Regions from separate parts of the Solibacillus sp. R5-41 genome, predicted to be linked through region 1. Evidence: riboswitches for the same ligand, from Rfam matches in the RefSeq annotation. Region 1 holds a riboswitch; each other region holds the start of a gene.
The links. Region 1 has a riboswitch for thiamine pyrophosphate ahead of CSE16_RS10485 (ABC transporter substrate-binding protein). Riboswitches for the same ligand answer to the same signal wherever they lie in the genome.
Positions count from the first base shown of each region.

Region 2: it holds a riboswitch for thiamine pyrophosphate, as region 1 does, so the genes downstream of both, thiT (energy-coupled thiamine transporter ThiT) here and CSE16_RS10485 (ABC transporter substrate-binding protein) in region 1, are expected to answer to the same signal.
Region 3: it holds a riboswitch for thiamine pyrophosphate, as region 1 does, so the genes downstream of both, CSE16_RS17550 (YkoF family thiamine/hydroxymethylpyrimidine-binding protein) here and CSE16_RS10485 (ABC transporter substrate-binding protein) in region 1, are expected to answer to the same signal.

Region 1 is NZ_CP024123.1:2,169,352-2,175,927, forward strand. Features, by position in the region: partial or broken gene CSE16_RS10460 (cysteine hydrolase family protein) at 251-763, opposite strand; gene CSE16_RS10465 (GNAT family N-acetyltransferase) at 925-1,419, shown strand; gene CSE16_RS10470 (ABC transporter ATP-binding protein) at 1,472-2,197, opposite strand; gene CSE16_RS10475 (ABC transporter permease) at 2,172-2,957, opposite strand; gene CSE16_RS10480 (thiamine-binding protein) at 2,954-3,247, opposite strand; gene CSE16_RS10485 (ABC transporter substrate-binding protein) at 3,251-4,231, opposite strand; TPP riboswitch at 4,399-4,510, opposite strand; gene CSE16_RS10490 (DMT family transporter) at 4,719-5,591, opposite strand; gene CSE16_RS10495 (sensor histidine kinase) at 5,919-6,576, opposite strand, start outside.
Region 2 is NZ_CP024123.1:3,765,618-3,772,193, reverse strand. Features, by position in the region: gene CSE16_RS18755 (AAA family ATPase) at 1-1,896, shown strand, start outside; gene CSE16_RS22270 (hypothetical protein) at 1,962-2,081, opposite strand; gene CSE16_RS18750 (magnetosome magnetite crystal formation protein family) at 2,154-2,480, opposite strand; TPP riboswitch at 2,582-2,689, shown strand; gene thiT (energy-coupled thiamine transporter ThiT) at 2,778-3,389, shown strand; gene map (type I methionyl aminopeptidase) at 3,883-4,635, shown strand; gene CSE16_RS18730 (polyphosphate kinase) at 5,122-5,961, shown strand; gene CSE16_RS18725 (GNAT family N-acetyltransferase) at 6,208-6,576, shown strand, end outside.
Region 3 is NZ_CP024123.1:3,542,582-3,549,157, forward strand. Features, by position in the region: partial or broken gene thrS (threonine--tRNA ligase) at 1-1,568, opposite strand, end outside; TPP riboswitch at 2,184-2,289, shown strand; gene CSE16_RS17550 (YkoF family thiamine/hydroxymethylpyrimidine-binding protein) at 2,369-2,950, shown strand; gene CSE16_RS17555 (ECF transporter S component) at 2,952-3,533, shown strand; gene CSE16_RS17560 (ABC transporter ATP-binding protein) at 3,526-4,896, shown strand; gene CSE16_RS17565 (energy-coupling factor transporter transmembrane component T family protein) at 4,946-5,632, shown strand; gene CSE16_RS17570 (DMT family transporter) at 5,908-6,576, opposite strand, start outside.

The DNA.
Region 1 (6,576 bases):
GATACCGACCCATTTGGATTAAACTTGCCGTTGTTAGCAAAAGGACTTGGGAATACTTACATTTTTTACGCTTCTAGTTCTTCATAAGTTAAATCAGTAGCATCCATAATATCTCCTTTGTATGAATGCAACATCATTTCGTCTTCCCTCCGAACTTCCGCAAGTATTTCTTATTGTAACTGTTCTAACATTTCTTTTGGCAGCTATAATGAGCTTTTCAATATTTAGTTACACCCGGTGTAATACATTTCTATAATTCATCTTCTATCAATGTTAAAAATCTGTTTTTCCATATATTTTCATAAAAATCAATTGTGTCTTCTGCAGACATAAATGGATTATTCAAAGTTGAGGTTGCTTTTTGTACCATGGAGTTTTCATAGCCCATTCCATGAGCAAATTTAATTGTAGCATCCATACAGTATTCTGTTTGAGCGCCGCAAAATTCAATGCGTTGGATATCTAATTGGTCTAAAAGTTGTTTTAAGTTCGTTTTGTAAAATCAATTTGCATGTTTTTTTCTTACAAAATAATCATGTTTTTGGACATCTAAATAGGCATGAATTGCCCAAAGTTCTTCTTCGGGTACTAATCCTTCATCACAGTGTTGAACAAAAACGATAGGTTTATGTAATTTTCGATATAAGGCGATTCGATTATTTACTTTCGTGAGTAAATTTGATAAATCAAATAGATGATCTCCGCTGTAACATACGCCATTTTGTAAATCGATAACGATTAAAACATCTGAACTAGTTTCCATTCGTTTTACCTCTTTCATTTCACAATATAGTAATTATTTTATCATTTGAGGTAGGATACTACACCTTTAATTTACATTATCGTTTAAAAAATCAAAAGAGTCAGTCATTGATTATTTGGTATAATGAGAAAAATAGGAAATTAAAAGGAGTTTTAGCTATGATTGAAATCCGAAAAGCAACGAATCGTGATGCTGAAGACATCATATTTGTGATGAGCAATGCAGAAGAATCTGGTTTTATGCTATTTGCACCTGGGGAAAGAAAGGTGACTCCTGAAAGTTTAGGCAAGCTTATTGAATTAATCAATAGTCAAACCAAATCAGGTATGTTTATTGCAACTGAAGGTGACCGCATATTAGGCTATATGATCGTCCAAAATGAAAAGCCTCAACGCATTGCACATCGAGCATATATTGTCATTGGCGTACATAGTGATAGTCGAGGAAAAGGTGTAGGTAATGCACTTTTCACTTCGGTTATTTCATGGGCAAAACAAGTGGAGCTTCATCGCCTAGAGTTAACCGTTATCGCGACGAATGAAGTAGCGGTTCATTTATATAAAAAAATGGGCTTTGAAATTGAAGGCGTTAAAAAAGACTCTTTATTTATCGACGGCCAATATGTGGATGAATATTATATGTCTCGTTTATTATAATACGAAGTAAAGCACAATCCATTTAAACAATGAATTGTGCTTTATAAGATTTTCACTCCATCAACAAGTTCAAAAGCTTTGTACGTGCTTGGAAAAATTCCTCGGTTTCTAACAGTTCCTTTGTGCGCTCTTTTGGAAACGGCACTTGGATTTCTGCTTTAATCGTTGCCGGGCGTTCCGATAGCACATAAATACGGTTTGCCAAAAAAAGCGCTTCATCAATTTGATGGGTAATAAATAAAATAGACTTTTGACGTTTTTTCCACATTTCTAATAGCCAAATGTGCATTTTATGGCGTGTAATTTCATCCAGTGCTGAAAAAGGCTCGTCTAGACAGAGCAAGCTTTGCGGACTTAATAAAGCACGTAAAAAGGATATACGCTGCTTCATGCCACCTGAAATTTCGTGTGGATAGGCGTGTAAATAATCCCCTAATCCAATACGTTCAATCCATTCAATAGCTTCATCCTTATTAACCGTGCCCGATAATTCTTGTGCAAGCAGTACGTTTTGTAACACCGTTCGCCAAGGTAATAGGCAGTGATGCTGTGGCATATAGCTAATGTGCCCACTTTCCCCATTAATGAGCGTATCATCAATGAAAATTTGACCAGAAGATGGTGGCAATATCCCGCCAACACATTGTAATAATGTACTTTTACCGCTACCAGAAGGACCAAGCAATGCCACGATTTCTCCATCTTGTACATGTAAATCAATATCTTGCAAAACTTCTTGCTGCTGAAATTGCTTATGGAGTGCTTGAATTGTTAGCATGATGTGGCTCCTCCTTTTTATAGCTATGTACAAAACGCTCTTCTATTAGGCGAATGATTCCGAAAACGCTTAAGCTTAGTACGACAATGAGTGTAATCGCAACAAACACGCGATCTGTGCGAAAGGCTGATTGTGCATATGTCATATACACGCCTAAACCTTGTTTCGCACCGAGCCATTCGGTAATGACCGCACCCATCACGCTATACGTAGCGGCAATCTTTAACCCTGAAAATAACGCTGGCATTGCAAACGGTAGCTCAAGCTTCCAAAATTGCTGCCATTTTGTCGCACCAGCCATTTGAAAATACTGTCGCAGTTCTGGTGTCGTTTGACGTAACCCATCCAACAGGGCAATCGCAATTGGGAAGAAGCATACTAACCCAATAATGACGACCTTTGGCATAAGCCCGAAGCCAAACCAAATGATTAATAGTGGCGCTAGCACAATCGTCGGGATATTTTGCGATATCAGGATTAATGGATAGCCAACTTTATGGACGATCGGCAGTAAATGCAATAAAATCCCTACGATAAAACCAATTAAACTTCCAGCTGTTAAACCGATGATTGTTAGCTTAACCGTTGCAATGACATGTGGTAAAAGTTCATCAGACGTTTGAAAAAGCTCCATTATGACTACAGATGGTGCAGGAAATAGCCAAACTGGTAAATCTAGTAGCCGCACGACAATTTCGGCAATGATGAATAAACTTAGTAAAAAGCCTATCGTAATGCGATACTTTTTCCAAAGGTTCATGAATCATATTTCCCCGTTAGCTTTTCGATTGATGCACCTTGTGGGTTATATAAAATTTTCACTTGAGAAATGACGCTAATTGCACCCAGTTCCACCATTTTTTCATTCATTTTTTCAATCAGTTGTAGAAGCTGTGTTAGCTCGCCTTCCATCGTTGTTTCTAAAGGACCTACGCGATAAACGACCCCAGACGCATCAATCATTGCAATGGCTGCATCGACATACGGGATCACATCTTCATACCGTTCTGTTTTCGGGATAATTTGAATACTTACTAAACTGTTGGCCATTTTTTATTCCTCCGGTAAAAATTGATTTGTAAATGCTTTTTCAGCATCTAATTCTTTTTCGATTAACTTATTTTCGAACATCCAATTCGCGTAGTTTTCCCATACGTCTAATGATTGGATTCCCCACTGTGACGCTTCTGCTTGGTACTGTTTCGATAACCAAATCGCACTGTTCACTACTAGTTCTTCATCTAATTCTGGTACGGCTTTTAATAGCATACTTGCCGCTTCTTCTGGCTCGTTAATCGCTAGTTCATAGCCTTTGCTTACGGCCTGCATAAATGCACGAACCGTTTCTTCTTCCTCGTCAATGTACTTTTCATTCGTAATAATTACCGGTGTATAGTAATCCAATTCTTTCGCATAATCTGTTAAATATAGCATATCAATAGCTTGCTCACGTAACTCCGCTTCAATGCCTGTCCAGCCGTAGTAAATCCATGCAAAATCAATATCTTGTTTCATCATATTAAAAAAGTCTGCAGAGCCGGCGTTAACAATGTCTACTTTCTCTACATCCCCATCTTCCATGCCCATTACCGTTTTTATAATGGCTTGTTCAACTGGTGAACCCCAGCCGCCATATGTTTTTCCTTCAAAATCTTTTGGTGTTTGAATCCCCGTTTCCTTTAATGATGCAAAACCCGATGTATTGTGCTGAATGATGGCTGCAATGGAAACGATTGGGACACCTTGCAATCGCGCCTGTGTAACGGATTCTTGGGCACTAATTCCGAACTGTGCTTTGCCTGTTGCAACAAGCTGATCTGCACCTGCATCCCCTGGTTGAATAATTTCAACATCCAGACCTGCTTCCTCAAAATACCCTTTTTCCTGGGCAACATATAAGCCCGTATGATTCGTATTTGGCGTCCAATCAAGCACCACTTGAACTTTCGTCAAATCTGAATCTTCTGTTTTAGCATCTTGTTGACAGCCTACTAATAGCAATGACATGCCAATAATACTTAACCATTTCCACATGTAAAAATCCTCCCTTTTTCGCCTAAGTATGTACAGATTCTTGCGTTTTTTTGCAAGATCTATCTTTCAAATGAAAAGGACTAATAGAAAAATGTAAAAAACGCCTGGTACATTGGGTACCAGGCGTCGAACAAGAAACAAATAGTTACAAAAATAAACTAAATAACAATCTACGTGTCAATGTTTCCTCCGCCGGTATTAACCAGTTCAGGTTCAAAGGGTAAGTCTCTCCATGGATCACTTTCTCAGCTAGCAACACTAGCACCCCTACATTTTTAGGTCTATGAACTTTTCAATGCCTATCGTAACGATATCCGACACATAGGTCAAGCTTAATATATCCAGTTTTCCGATTTTTCACTTTAAAAGCCTTTCGTAGTACCTGAATAAAGTGCGAATAATGGGTGATTTCATGTGAATTGGCACGTATTTCAACTTTTTCCCCTCACAAAAAAGCAACCTAAAAAACAGGTTGCTTTCCATCCTTTTATGCATATAATTTTTTCCTTTTAAAGGTTGGCTTGACCTCGGCAAATATAATGGCAACAAAAATTAACACACAGCCGAACAGCATACGCCCCGTTAATATTTCGCTGAGTAGCCATACCGAGAATATCGTACCGAATAAAGCTTCCGTTGATAGGATAATTGCGGATTTTGTTGGATTTGCATATTGCATCCCAATATTTTGACACACATACGCAACCGCCGTACAGAAAACCGCTAAGTAAAGAATAACGTAGATCCCTTCCGAAGAATATGTAGTTGGCACCTCACCAAGCACTAGGACTGAAGCAATACTTAAAATCGTCGCCGTATAAAATTGAACAATTGTTAAAGCAAGTGCATCCTCAGTTTTGACGAAAACATTTGTATAGAAAATGTCAAAGGCAAAGCCAACTGCACATAAAATGGACAGGAAATCGCCAAAATTGATTGTGAGCGAGTCTTGTAATGATAAAAAGCCAATTCCGACAATCGCCATTCCGGCAGCAATAAATTCAAAGCGATCAATGCGACGTTTATAAATGACATACGCAATGATTGGTACAATAATAACATTTAAAGCTGTTAAAAAAGCATTTTTCGAGGGTGTCGTGTACTCCAGCCCCATCGTTTGCAAAGCAAATGCGGCAAATAAGATGGCGCCAAGGACAGCACCCTTCCAAAGAACGCTTTTCGTAATTAATTTTAACTTTTTATAAAATATAACGCTTAAAATAATGGACGCTAATAAAAAGCGCCCAGCCATTAATTGAAAGACGGTCCAGTACTCTAGCCCAACAGCCATGCCGACGAAACCGCTCCCCCACATCACGGCCGTAATGAGCATCAAAATTTCGCCTTTATATTTCTGCATAAATATTCCTTCTCTCTATGAATTTATACGAATAGTTTAACAATAATCAATATTTAGTAAAAATGGAAGGAGAATTTACTAAAATCGAAAAAGTGTACAAAATTCAATGAAATTTACTGTTGGCGATTGGGTTTTGGATAAGGCAGGTAGCTTCAAATGTGCGCCTCCACTTGTTGTAGATGTATCTGTAGTTTTATAAAAAAGATTTAATCTAATCACTGAAAAAAACCCCAGTCATTAACTGAATTTTATTAACTCAACATACTGTTATTAATGAATAAAATATTGCTGTTTAATTCGGCAACGTTTTAATTTTACTAGGGTTCTTTAAAATTTAATTTCTACCGTTGTCCCAAAACCAAGTTCACTGTTAATCGTAAGCTCTCCATTATGTTCCTGAATAATATCTTTAGCTATGGCCATTCCAAGTCCAGATCCTTTATGTGCTTCTCCGGTACTGGTTCCTCGGTAATAGCGATCAAAAATTTTATCAAGTTCCTCATTCTTTATGCCTTTTCCATTGTCCTTTATAGTTATATGAGTTCGTTCACATTTCTCAATCATTACATCTATTATTACATTTTCATCATTATGAACAATCGCATTATAAATTAGATTATTGATCGCTCTTCGAAAAAGAATTTCATCAATCGCTACAGGTATATTCTCTTGATTTACATGAAACTCTATATGGCGATTAGAATAATGCGGATCATTTAAGATATCAATTACCATATTTCTTAATAAAGAAACAATATTAACCGTTTCTTTGTTTAATGATAATGCTTTATTTTTTAATCTTGTCGTTAAATTTAAATCATCCATTACCTCTTTTATATACAAAGACTTTTGTTCAATAATCTCAGCGTATTCCCTTATTTCTGATAAACTAAAGTTATAATCTGGATCTTTTATTAATTCAGCATATCCTTGTATGGAAGCTAATGGAGTTTTTATATCATGTGAAATATTTCCTATCCACTCT
Region 2 (6,576 bases), 1.6 Mb from region 1:
TCAATGGATGACATTAAATTGGCTATCAACAAGCTAGAAGGTGAAAAGATAAAAGTAGAAAATTTATTTGATGAATTAACTGCCGAGCAGAAAAATTTAATAGAAAGGAAAACGAATCAACAAGTGCTTATTAAACAATTAGAAGACGGTATTGTTCCTTATCAGAAAACATTTGAGGAGCATGCACAACTCGTACAGAAAATACACAACATAAAAGAGGCCATTCAATTAAATAGTATAGTACAAGCATTGCAAGATGAAGTTTCTCAAAAACAAGAAGCTGCCGAAACTGCTCAGCAACAAGTAAAGCAAGTGGAGCAACAAATTCGCCATAACCAAGCAGCATTTATTGCGTCTACATTAGTTTCCGGAGAGGCTTGCCCAGTTTGTGGTAGTTTTGAACATCCAGCGGTGAATAATCAAGAAACAGCCGCAGTTGAAGAGAGTGTTGCGGAGGGATTGCGAAAAAATGCAGAACTTGCGATGCAAAAATACTATGAAGTGAAATCAAAGTTAGATATTGATTTAGGGAATTTACAATTAAAACAGAAGCAACTTGACGAGCAACAAGTGACGATTGATTCTCTATTTAAAAATGAGCAAACGACTGGCGAGTTGGCACAAGCATTGCAAAAAATGAAACAGCAGCAGGCGCAATTAGTAACAGAAAAGCATGCGAATGAAGAGTTAATGAAACAGTTAGATACGCTACAAACTCGCATTGAAAAAGGGCGTACTTATGTAACGAATGTGAATACGCAATTAGCTCAGGAGCAAGGGAAGTTTGAGCAAAGTGAAAAGTCAATGCTTCCACAATTTACAACAGTGCAACAAGTGAACGCAGCATTGCAGGTGGAGCAATTGAAACATGAAACGTTAAAAGGGGAAATCGAACGAGCTACGCAACATTTGCAGCAAGCACAATTAAATGAAAAAACTTGTGCGGCTAATTTCGAACATGCTAAAAAGCGGGAAATTGACCAGCTACAGGAGGAATCAAAGGCGAAATCGGAATATTTATTAGCGCTTGAAAATGCCGGATTTACAGATGAGGTGAGCTATAAAAAGTCGATTTTAGCGATTGAAGTGCAGCAACAAATGCGTCAAGAAATTGAGCAGTTCCGACAAAAAATGCATACCTTTGCTGTACAAATTGCGGAAGATTCTGCTCAATTAGCGGGGAAAGAACCTGTCGATTTAACGGCATGGGAGCAGCAAATTAATGAGTTGAATCATCAATTTGAGATGCTATATGCGGACTATAAACTGGCTGAATCATATATGGAGCAATGTCGATCAACGAAAGTCCGATTGCAAAAAGTAGCAACAGAAATTGAGCAATATAAAGGAAAGTTAATTCAAGTAGAGCAAATTTATGATGTTATTCGTGGTCAAAATGAAGCAAAAATTTCATTTGAACGTTTCGCACAAATTGGTTACTTAGAAAAAGTGACGCATGCGGCGAACGAGCGCTTGCGTATTTTATCGAACGGTCAATATTTCTTGAAGTCTACTGGACGTAAGGAAGGGAATGCACAAAGTGGGCTAAGCATTGATGTGTTTGACAGTAATACAGGACAAACCCGCGATGTGAAGACACTTTCGGGTGGAGAAAAATTCAATGCCTCACTTGCCCTTGCATTAGGGATGGCTGATGTCATTCAAAGTGTGCAAGGTAGTGTTCATATTGATACGATGTTTATTGATGAAGGCTTCGGTACTTTAGATGAGGAATCATTGAGAAAAGCGATTGATATTTTAATTGATTTGCAACAAACGGGGCGATTAATTGGCGTCATTTCACATGTTGCAGAATTAAAAGCGGCAATGCCAGCAATTTTACAAGTGCAAAAGCTAAAAGAAGGCCATAGTCGAACGGAAATTATCATAAAATAAAAACATAGAAAAACCATTTTGATTTCGTGCAAAATGGTTTTTCTGCATGTAGGAACTGTGGAAAGCTATCTTTTTGACATGTTTGTAGCCTTTAATTTTGACCTATTATCAATTATTTTTTTGACGATTGGATAAATAATTGGCGCAAATTTGATTGCAGTTTTTATTAATTTTTTTAGCTTCATAATGGAACGCTCCTTTAATTTCTTTCAGCGGAAGTAAAGTTAGTATACCCATTAATAAAAAGCCTATTAATATTAACGCATTACTTTGATTGCTTGTACAAAATTCCAAACAGCAATAGCACAGGTGAGAAGTAAGTACAAAATAAAGATAATTATCGTGAGTAAAATGGTACTTTCATTAAAAGAGAAAGCATTTGATACGAAAAGCGATGATGAAACGAAGATAACTAAAAATAGAATCCCCAAAACGAATGGGACTAATTGTGAAATAAATGCGCGCTTTGCATGTGAACGTATAGCGGTGTCTTTACTCACAAAAAATATTAGTAATGGCACAATGAATGGCGCAAAAAAGATACTTAAATAGCCAATTGCACTTAAACCTTTTGAATTATCCAAAACATTCAACTCCTTTACATTTTTATAAGGAACTATAACTAATGGTATTGATAATTTTACTATTATTGGATATAATTTATTAGTTCAAACAATTAAAAAGATGTAACCACAAGGGGTGCCGAATTTGTTGGCTGAGATTGTGCACGTAATGCACTGACTCTTTGAACCTGTAAGTTAACGCTTGCGTAGGGATGTGGATAGAAACCGACTAATAAACGATAGTCAGGCTCTGTCCTGATGTCGTTTTTTTCTATTCCTTCTCACTTTTTACATCGGAAAAAAAGGAGGAGATTTGATATGGACAAAAAGAAATTATTAATGATGGTGGAAATTGCAATCTTTGCTGCCATCGGGCTAGTACTAGACCAATACTCATTTAAATTATGGGCACAAGGTGGATCCATCAGCTTTGTCATGCTACCCATCGTATTAATGGCGATTCGTTGGGGCTTAGTAGCAGGTTTAGCAACAGGATTAATTATTGGGGTTTTACAAATGGTATTCGGTGCATTTATAGTACATTGGGTGCAGGCACTACTTGATTACGGCATTGCCTTTACAGCGGTAGGAGTTGCTGCTGTTGTACGTAAACCATTACTTGAAGCAACACAAGCATTAAACAAAGCGAAAATGACGACTTATATTGTCATCGGAATTTTCATCGGTGGATTTTTACGATTCGGTGCCCACCTTTTAGCAGGTGTTGTATTCTTTAAGGAATATGCTGGTGATGAAAATGTCTGGAAATATTCAATACTTTATAATGCTTCGTACATGCTACCGGCGACGATTTTAACAGCTGTTATAGCAGTATTATTATTCACATCCGCACCACGATTATTAAAAACATATAACTCGCTACAGCAGAAATCATCCGCTTCTATAGGTGGAAGTTCTACGTCAAACTGATGGAGCAATGTCAGCATGGAAACATCCTTTTAATCGAGGAGTAATTGATAAATTAAATAATTTAGGATGGAGGAGTGTCTCGAATATGGGATGCTCCTTTTATTATTATATAACTTGCACATATGAAACCTGCTTAAAATTAGAATGGAAGTTAACTAAGAATCCGCCGCCTCCCACGGTAGCGGCGCAAAATATGCTAAAGGTTCAGTGTGCCAAACTTACACAGAGGCTGGCCTTGCACAAAGCACACGGATGAGTAGTGCAGATTTGTGCAACAAAGCTGTTCGCCTCATGTGCTTAGCCAGCCTAAACGAGCACAAACTTTATTAGAATTTATAACAAAAAGCTTACATTAGCAGAAGGAATTCTTTAGTTCAGCTTTTATAGAGATGAAAAATAGCCACTCTTCAAGTTGTAGTAATTGAACCCTTACAACTTTTTTTAAGTATGATATAGTGTAGGGTAGACATTATTATGAGGAAGGAAGTTTAACATGATCGTTACAACTAAAGAAGAAGTCCAAGCGTTTAAAAAGATTGGTCGTATTTGCGCGGAAATTCGTGAGGCAATGAAGCTTGCGACAGTACCGGGTGTTACTACGAAGGAATTGGATGAAATTGCAGGGCGCATGTTTGCAGAAGCAGGAGCCATTTCAGGACCAAAAGGAGAATATGATTTCCCAGGATACACTTGTATTAGTGTCAATCATGAGGTAGCACATGGTATTCCAGGTTCAAAGAAAATCCAAGAAGGTGACATCGTTAATATTGACGTTTCAGGATCTTTAAACGGCTATTTTGCAGATACGGGGATTTCTTTCGTAGTTGGTGAAGGCTATGAGGACAAAGAAAAGTTATGTGCAGTAGCGAAGTCAGCGCTTGAGCGTGCGATGACAAAAGTAAAAGCTGGTTCAAAATTAAATCAAATTGGTAAGGCAGTAGAGCGTGAGGCGCGTGATCACGGTTTAACTGTCATTATGAACTTAACAGGCCACGGCTTAGGTAAATCTTTACATGAAGCACCAAACCATATTTTAAATTATTACGACGCTTGGGATACGACAATAATGAAAGAGGGAATGGTACTTGCTGTAGAGCCATTCATTTCAGCAAAAGCAGAGCACATTGTAGAATCAGGTGACGGCTGGACATTCGTAACACCAGATAAATCTTTAGTAGCCCAAATTGAGCATTCAATTATTGTAACAAAAGATAAACCAATTATTTTAACAATGTTAGAAGACTAATAAAAATCGTAACGGCATTTAAAGTCGTTACGATTTTTTTGCAATTTATCATTTTTTGGGAAATCACTTAAAGGTAATTGCTCATTGAAAATATTAATAATTGAAAAGCTAAAAGCATAAATTGGCAAGAAGAATAGTGACTTAACACCAAAATTTGTTCTTACAATAAATGCTCGCGTTCTCATTCCCAGGTTTTATTTCTGTCGCTACATGTTCTTTACAGGAAGGATTTGGTGAAGCGTAAAATTTTTTATTCCATCTGCACTATAGCTTAAAAAGTTAGAATGCTGCTTTAAATTGGAATGAAAATCTAATTAAAAATCCACCGCTACCCACTATATTAGAAAGTTTGTATCTGCAGAAGGTATTCTTTATTTCCTCCTTCCCAAAAAAATAAGTGCAAAATAGCACAAACGAACAAAAATTACCAAATCCAGATAATTTCAAGTAAACTAATAGTAGCTGATCTAGGAGAGGATGAAATTGATGAAGCAGTTAAAGAACTTAGATTTGTCTTTAGAAGTAGATAAAAAAATGTACAAGAAAAAGTTGAAAGTTCTACAATACGAAATGTTAAATGCGCAACAATTTTTATTTAATAATAAAATCGGATTAATTTTAGCATTTGAAGGGATGGATGCAGCGGGGAAGGGGGGCGCGATTAAACGTCTAACAGAGCGCATCGATCCTCGTGGTTTAATCGTCCACCCAATTTCGGCGCCACAGCCACATGAACTTCGTTACCATTATATGCATCGTTTCTGGCGTAAATTGCCACAGCATGGGCAAATAGCAATTTTTGACCGCTCTTGGTATGGCCGCGTATTAGTTGAACGTATTGAAAAATTTGCAGCTGAACATGAATGGAAACGTGCTTATAAAGAAATAAATAGTTTTGAAGCACAATTAACAGATGGTGATTATATCGTGATGAAATTTTGGATTCACATTGATTCAGATGAGCAGCTAAAGCGCTTCAATGATCGTGCAGAAAATCCATATAAATCATGGAAATTAACAGATGAAGATTGGCGGAACAGGGAAAAGTTCGATTTATATGGGGAAGCAGCAGATGAAATGTTTGCAAAGACCGATACAGAAAATGCGCCATGGCATTTAATTTCTGGAAATAATAAATTACATGCCCGTATTCAAGTGTTAAAAGAAGTCATTGCACATATTGAAAAAGAAGCTACACGCAGAGGTTTGCAGTTGACGAATGTATTTGAAACACAAGCGGCTGAGGAAGAAGCCGCTGCTGCTATTGAATTACCTGTAAAATCAAAGGAAGCAAAGCAACTCAAAAAAAAGAAAAAAGCTAAATAGTAATTCCCTCCTATCAATTACGCCTCGGCGTAATTGCGTCCAGATTTTTTTCGAGCATGCTCCAAAAGCTCCCCTTAAAAATCTGTGATATCCGCCGGGGGGAACCCCACTGAATTCAGTGTATATTTGGCATTTATACCCAATTAATAAGTGGGGGAATTTTGCTGGAGCACGTTAAAATGGTGAATACGTAGGTGAATTGTGATGAAAAGTTTGCTTAATTTATTTCAAAAGAAAGGTGATCCAATGGTTCGACTTGTTGGACAGCAGTGTTTATTGCGTACCTTTATTGAATCAGATGCAAAAGCACTTGCTAAATTGCTTTCAGATAATAAGTTTTTTTGGTCGATTTATGAGCCACTACATCGAGATGAATATTATACAGAGGTAACACAGTATAATAAAATTTTAGAAAGTATACAACTTTTGCAAGCGAATAGAGAGTTTTCATTCGGAATATATGATTTAAATTCACAGCAACTGATTGGTCATATTTCGCTGTATGCAATTAAACGTTTGCCGTATTCAAGTGGCTTTATCGGCTATTCGATGGATAAAGATTTTATCGGCAAAGGAATTGCGACAGAGGCAGTGAATCTGTTGTTAAGGTTTGCT
Region 3 (6,576 bases), 1.4 Mb from region 1:
TCCTAAAAAGCGATCAATTGAACCAAATACAGCCCGGTGGATAACAACTGGTCGTACTTTTTCATTTTCTTCGTTAACGTACGTTAAATCAAACTTCTCTGGTAGTTGAAAGTCCAGCTGCACTGTTGCACATTGATGACTTCGTTTAATCGCATCTTGTATATGAATATCAATCTTTGGTCCATAAAAAGCGCCGTCCCCCTCATTAATTTTATAAGGTAAGCCCAAACGATTTAACACATTTTCAAGCGCTTGTTCCGCCTTATCCCACAATGAAAGCTCTCCCATATAGTCAATAGGTCGTGTCGATAATTCAATTTCATATTCGAAGCCAAATACTTTGTATACACGGTCAATAATTTGCAAAGCGAGTGTAATTTCATTTTCTATTTGCTCAGGTGTCGCGAAAATATGGGCATCATCTTGACAAAAAGTACGGACGCGTAAAAGCCCATTTAGTGCCCCACTAAATTCATGACGGTGCACTTGACCAAACTCGGCCATTCGGATAGGTAAATCACGATATGAATGCAAATCATTTTTATAAATCAACATATGCCCTGGACAGTTCATCGGTTTTAACGCAAACTTTTGCTCATCTACTTGAGTGAAATACATATTATCTTTGTAGTGCTGCCAATGCCCCGACTGCTCCATAAACGTTGATTCATCATGAGCGGTGTACGTACTTCTTTATAATCATAGCTTGTTTGCAAACCACGCAAGAAATTTTCTAATTCGTTACGAATAATTTGGCCGTTTGCTAAATAAAATGGCATGCCTGGTGCTTCTTCCGAAAACATAAATAGTTCAAGCTCTTTTCCTAACTTACGATGGTTACGTTTTTCTGCTTCTTCAAGGAACACAAAGTATTCATCCATATCCTCTTTCGTTGCGAAAGCCACCCCGTAAATACGTTGCAACATTTGATTATTGCTATCACCACGCCAGTACGCACCTGAAATATTCATCAGTTTGAAGTGCTGCAATTTATTTGTGGATGGCACATGTGGTCCTCTACATAAATCGATAAATTCTCCTTGCTCATAAACCGTTACGCGTTCTTCTGCAGGAATTGCTTCTAGTAGCTCAAGCTTTAAATAGTCATGCACAAAAATTTGACTCGCTTCTTCTCTCGTTACTTCCTTGCGAACAACTTGGAAGTTCTCGCTTACAATCTTTTTCATTTCGCGTTCAATTACACCTAAATCTTCTGGCACTAACGTATGAGTCATTTCAATATCATAATAAAACCCGTTTTCAATTACTGGACCAACACCAAATTTTGCATTTGGATATAAACGCTTCACCGCTTGTGCTAACAAGTGCGCTGTTGAATGACGAAGTACCTCTAAGCCTTCTTTTGACGCAGCATCATACAGAGAAATTTCAGCATCCACTAGAATTGGTCGTGTCAAATCGGTTGCCGTCGTATTTACACTACCTACAATTGATTTTTTCGCTAAGCTAGGACTAATCGACTTGGCGATTTCGGTTAGCGTAACACCTTTAGCAAAACGTTTTCGTTCGCCATTCGGAAATTGAATCGTTACTTCTTGATTTGACATACTACCACTCCTTTTCTTTTTTTGGTAAATAAAAAAAACACATATTCGTCCACAAAGGGACGAGTATGTGTTTGAATACCCGTGGTTCCACCCAAATTCCTACTGTACTGTTGCATCAGTAGCTCATTGATACAGATAACGCCTGTACACGTCACTAGTTTCCTAGCACAGCTCCAAGGGAGTAAATCGATTCATCCAATCAGGAAACTTTCAGCCGGTGATTTCCCTCTCTTTTGATCTTCACTAAAACGATTCATATCCTTATCATTGCTTTTTAAATTGAAATTAGTATTTAATCTAACCTACACCTAAAATATTGTCAATAACCCATTTTCAAGAATTTACAGAAAATACATTCTACAATCGTTGCTATGATTGGATTTACTTGTTTCATAAATTGCCTTACAATAGTGCCCACATATCTCGTAAAATCCCCATATGAATGGAATATTATTTGTGCACTCTATGCAAAACACAACACGCACGATATTCTTTGTTAACTCCCAATACTTAAATATATCAACCATGGACGAAAGTATGAAATAATAAAACTTCATTTACAATGATAATATTGGTAGGTTATACTGATGGCACATTAAAAAAACTACATACCGTTTTCTGCACTAGGGGTGCCCACTTTGGCTGAGATGCGAGCTTTTGCTCCGATCCCTTATAACTCGATCAGGATAATACCTGCGTGAGGAAGTGCGGTGACTTTCCGATTTTTTCATTTTGGATAAGTGGCTGCATCTTCACGGATGTGGTCTTTTTTTATGAAAATTTTTCGGGAGGTTTTTAATATGCAATGCGGTTTAAGCCCTATCGTTGGATTTCGTTTTTCTCTTCATCCAATGACCAATGATTTTATTTCGGTAATTAAAGGTGCTCTTCTAGAAACAGATACATCAAATGTGTGGATGCATACGGATGACGTATCTACTGTTATTCGTGGAAAACAGGTGCATGTATTTAATGTGGCAAAAGCCATCACTTTACATGCTGCTAAAACGGGAGAGCATATTGCATTATCTGGTACTTTTTCAGTTGGTTGTCCAGGTGACACTGCAGGAGATGTATTTTTGGATAAAGGAGATGAAGTAGCAAATACAGATACGACGAAACAATATGTTTCCTCTCAATTTGCTCTTTATCCGATGAATAATCCTGATTATATGAATGTTATTTATAGTGAAATAGACCGTGCAAAAACGCATGGTGTTTACAATGAGTCGATGCATTATGCAAGTGGTATTCACGGAGACATACACGATGTATTTGAATTTTACGAAGAATCTTTCACACATGCACGATCGGAAAAACATAAACATCTTGTTATGACGGTTTCAATGAGTATTAATAGTCCTTCTCACGGAGGTCTTTAATATGTTGAAATCTTGGAAGCTAAAAGAGATTGTACTTATGTCTTTATTTTCTGTTGTGTTTGGTATTGTCTATTTACTATTTCTACATGCAGGAAATATTTGGGCAGGGTTTATTGGTCCTATTGCGTATGAATGGATCTTCGGCATTTGGTTTATCGTATCGATTATTTGCATGTATATTATTCGTAAACCTGGCGCAGCAGTCATTTCTGAAACAATCGCAGCAACAATAGAGGTTTTATTGGGCAATGCCATTGGTCCGCGTTTAATTCTTACAGGTCTTATTCAAGGATTGGGAGCAGAAGCAGTTTTTGCCGCAACACGCTACAAACGCTTTGACTTGTGGGTATTAATGTTAGCTGGTGTTGGCTCAGCCGTTTTCAGCTTTGTATATGGATACTTTTTAGGGGGCTTTGCCGTGTACAGCACAGGTTACGTAGCATTAATGTTAGGACTTCGCATATTAAGTGGTGCTCTAATTGCCGGTGTCGGTGGAAAAGCTTTATCAGACGGATTACTCGCTACGGGTTCACTCCGCGGATATGCCATTTCACGCTCGAAAAAAGGTGAATCACATGCCTAATGTTATCTGCTTTAACAATGTAACTTTCTCTTATCCCGACGAAGAACAGCCAATACTCGAGAATCTTTCGTTGTCCATTCGTCGCGGAGAGCGTGTTGTCATTACAGGTCCAAGCGGCTGTGGTAAAACAACCTTACTGTATTTATGTAATAGACTTTACCCTGATAATTGTGATGGCATCTTAACTGGGTCATTAGAGCTGTTCGGGAAAGACAGTTTCTCTTATATCCCTGGAGAAATAAATCGCCGGATAGCAACTGTTTTTCAAGATCCCGATGCTCAGTTTTGCATGCAAACGGTAGAGGAAGAACTTGCATTTACATTAGAAAACTTGCATATACCACGTGAAGACATGGATGGTCGTATTCACGAGGTGTTGGAATTGACGGGCTTAAGTGGGTTTCGTCACGCAATTATTCAAAAGCTTTCAGGTGGCCAAAAACAGCGAATTGCTACTGCATGTGCACTCATTATGGAGCCTGAAATTTTGTTGTTAGACGAACCGATTGCTCACTTAGACCCTTACACTGCCCTAAAATATGTGGAATGGTTGGATCAGCTACAGTTAAAACGAAAAATTACGATTGTTGCCATTGAGCATCAATTAGATCTATGGGGGGATTTTTTTGAACGAAACATCCCATTAAATAAAACTGAGGATGCTACCCCTTTACAAAAACGGAATAGCTCCATGCAAGAAGATGTTACTTTCCTTGCCAGTAGCATAAGTGCGAAACCGTTTCTCCAAGAAGTTTCTTTCACTTTAAATCGTGGTGAAATAACAGTTTTGGCTGGTCCTAATGGTAGTGGAAAGTCTACTTTATTAAAATCATTGTGTCGATTAATCCCTTCTAGTGGAACGGTTCAGCCTGAAAATTTAGGATATGTGCCACAGTCACCAGAATTTTTATTCCTAACAAAAAAAGTCCATGATGAAGTTGCATTTGGTGGGGGAAAGGATGTCGATAAAATGTTAACTCGACTAAAATTAACCCCCATTGCAGATGCCCATCCTTTTGCAGTTAGTCATGGGCAAAAGCGAAGAGTAGCGATTGCAGCAATGCTTTCGGATGGACGTGATGTGATTGTGATGGATGAGCCTACTTCCGGTCAAGATGCAGCAGCATTATCTGAGTTGTTTCAATTAATAGATGAGCGATCCCGAGCTGGAACAACATTTTTGATCGTTACACATGATATGGAGTTCGCTTATTGCATAGCCGATTCGATATTATTACTAAATAATGGGCATCTGACTGGAAAGTTTCCCGCTGCCGATGTTTGGAGAAATGAAAACCTGCAATTGGATCATCACTTACTACCACCGAAAGGATTGATGTCACGTGAAGCATGCTTTACATAAAATGAATCCTTCACTGAAATTTTTATTGTTCACAGTTTGTATGCTTACGATGGCTTTCTTTTTTGATCCGTGGACTCCGTTCGTGTTTTGTATTGGCATACTTGTGCTACAAATATTGTTTAGTCGAATTAATTGGAAAAAATGGTTGTTGTTTATGATTCCTTTTTTTGTGACGGCTTTCGGGTATTTTTGGTCAACGATTGTTTTTGCGGAAGATCAATCTGGACCTGTTATTTGGTCTTTTTGGGTACTAAACGTTACAGAAACACAGTTGCATTATGCTTTATCATTAAGTTTTCGGATCTTGGCGTTTTCAAGCCTTTCTCTCTTGTTCGCTTTTACGACGAATCCAAATACTTTTATCATGAGCTTAATGCAGCAATTAAAACTGTCTCCTAAAATTGCATATGGGGTAATGGTCGGCTACCAATTCCTACCTGTGTTAAAGGATGAATTTATTCATATTCAACAAGCACATAGATTAAGAGGAGCTACTCCAGAGAAAAATGCTTTACAACGACTTCTTGGCTTACGGAGAATTTTAATCCCTATGCTAGCAGGCGCTGTTCGTAAAGCCGAGCGAGCTGCATTTGCGATGGAAGCAAGAGGCTTTACAGGAGAACGAAGAACTAGCTATTTTCAAGTGATAACAGTAAGCAAAATAGATGGCGTTTGTGCCGCTTTATTCCTAATCGTGCTTCTGTTAAGCTGTACGAATAGTTTGTGGCTTGGTTAAAATAATAATCCAAGAATTAAGGAAAAGTTTCCGCCTCATGAGAAGGTGGAAACTTTTTTGTGTAATTCATTTGTAATTGGTTCTCGTTCTTTAATGTAAAGCAAATGCATTTGGGTTTGTCATTCTACAAGGACACTTGTGTAAAATAGTCTATTATCCTCACTCAATGTATTATTATTAATTGTAGTAAATTGTGTTTGCACCTGGTGCAGGATTATATTAAAAGCGTCTTCTCTACAAACCACTCTGTAGAAAAGACGCTCGAATACATCCCTTTATTCACTTAGTAACTTTCTAGTTTTCAGCACTTTGCTCCTCGGAGACAATTGCTCTGACAACTTTTTCTTCTGATTCATTCGAATATATATATTATTCGATACGAGAGAGAAAAGGATAAAAATGATTCCAATACTCTCATAGGAATTTACTTGATTACCTTGAACAATTGAAATAACAAGTGTTGTTACCGGAACAAAGTTAATAAACAAAAGTCCGTTCAATGGAGTTAGAATGCTGACCCCTATGTTCCACCCTACTAATGCAATAACACCCGGGAAAATAATCATAAATAATAAATGTGGGCTTACAATTTTAATTGTTTCAACTGTTGGTGGAGCAACATATCCCATAAGCGTTAATGTAAACACAATTACAGCTGCAGTCAAAGTTCCCATTAAACAACTTAATGTGGAATAGCGGAGCGCAGACCACCCTCTAAACTGATTTCCTCCCATTGTGTATATTACCCATCCAATAACCGCGATTAAGATAAGGATGGATGGTATAATATCATCCGTTGCAGAAAGAAACGATACTAAATTACCTTTTGTAATAACAAGCATTGCGCCGATAAAGGCTACTAAAACACATAACAGGGTAAATGCATAAGGGCGGCGTCTATGTAAAATCCATACAATAACAATGGAGATCATCGGCATTAAAGA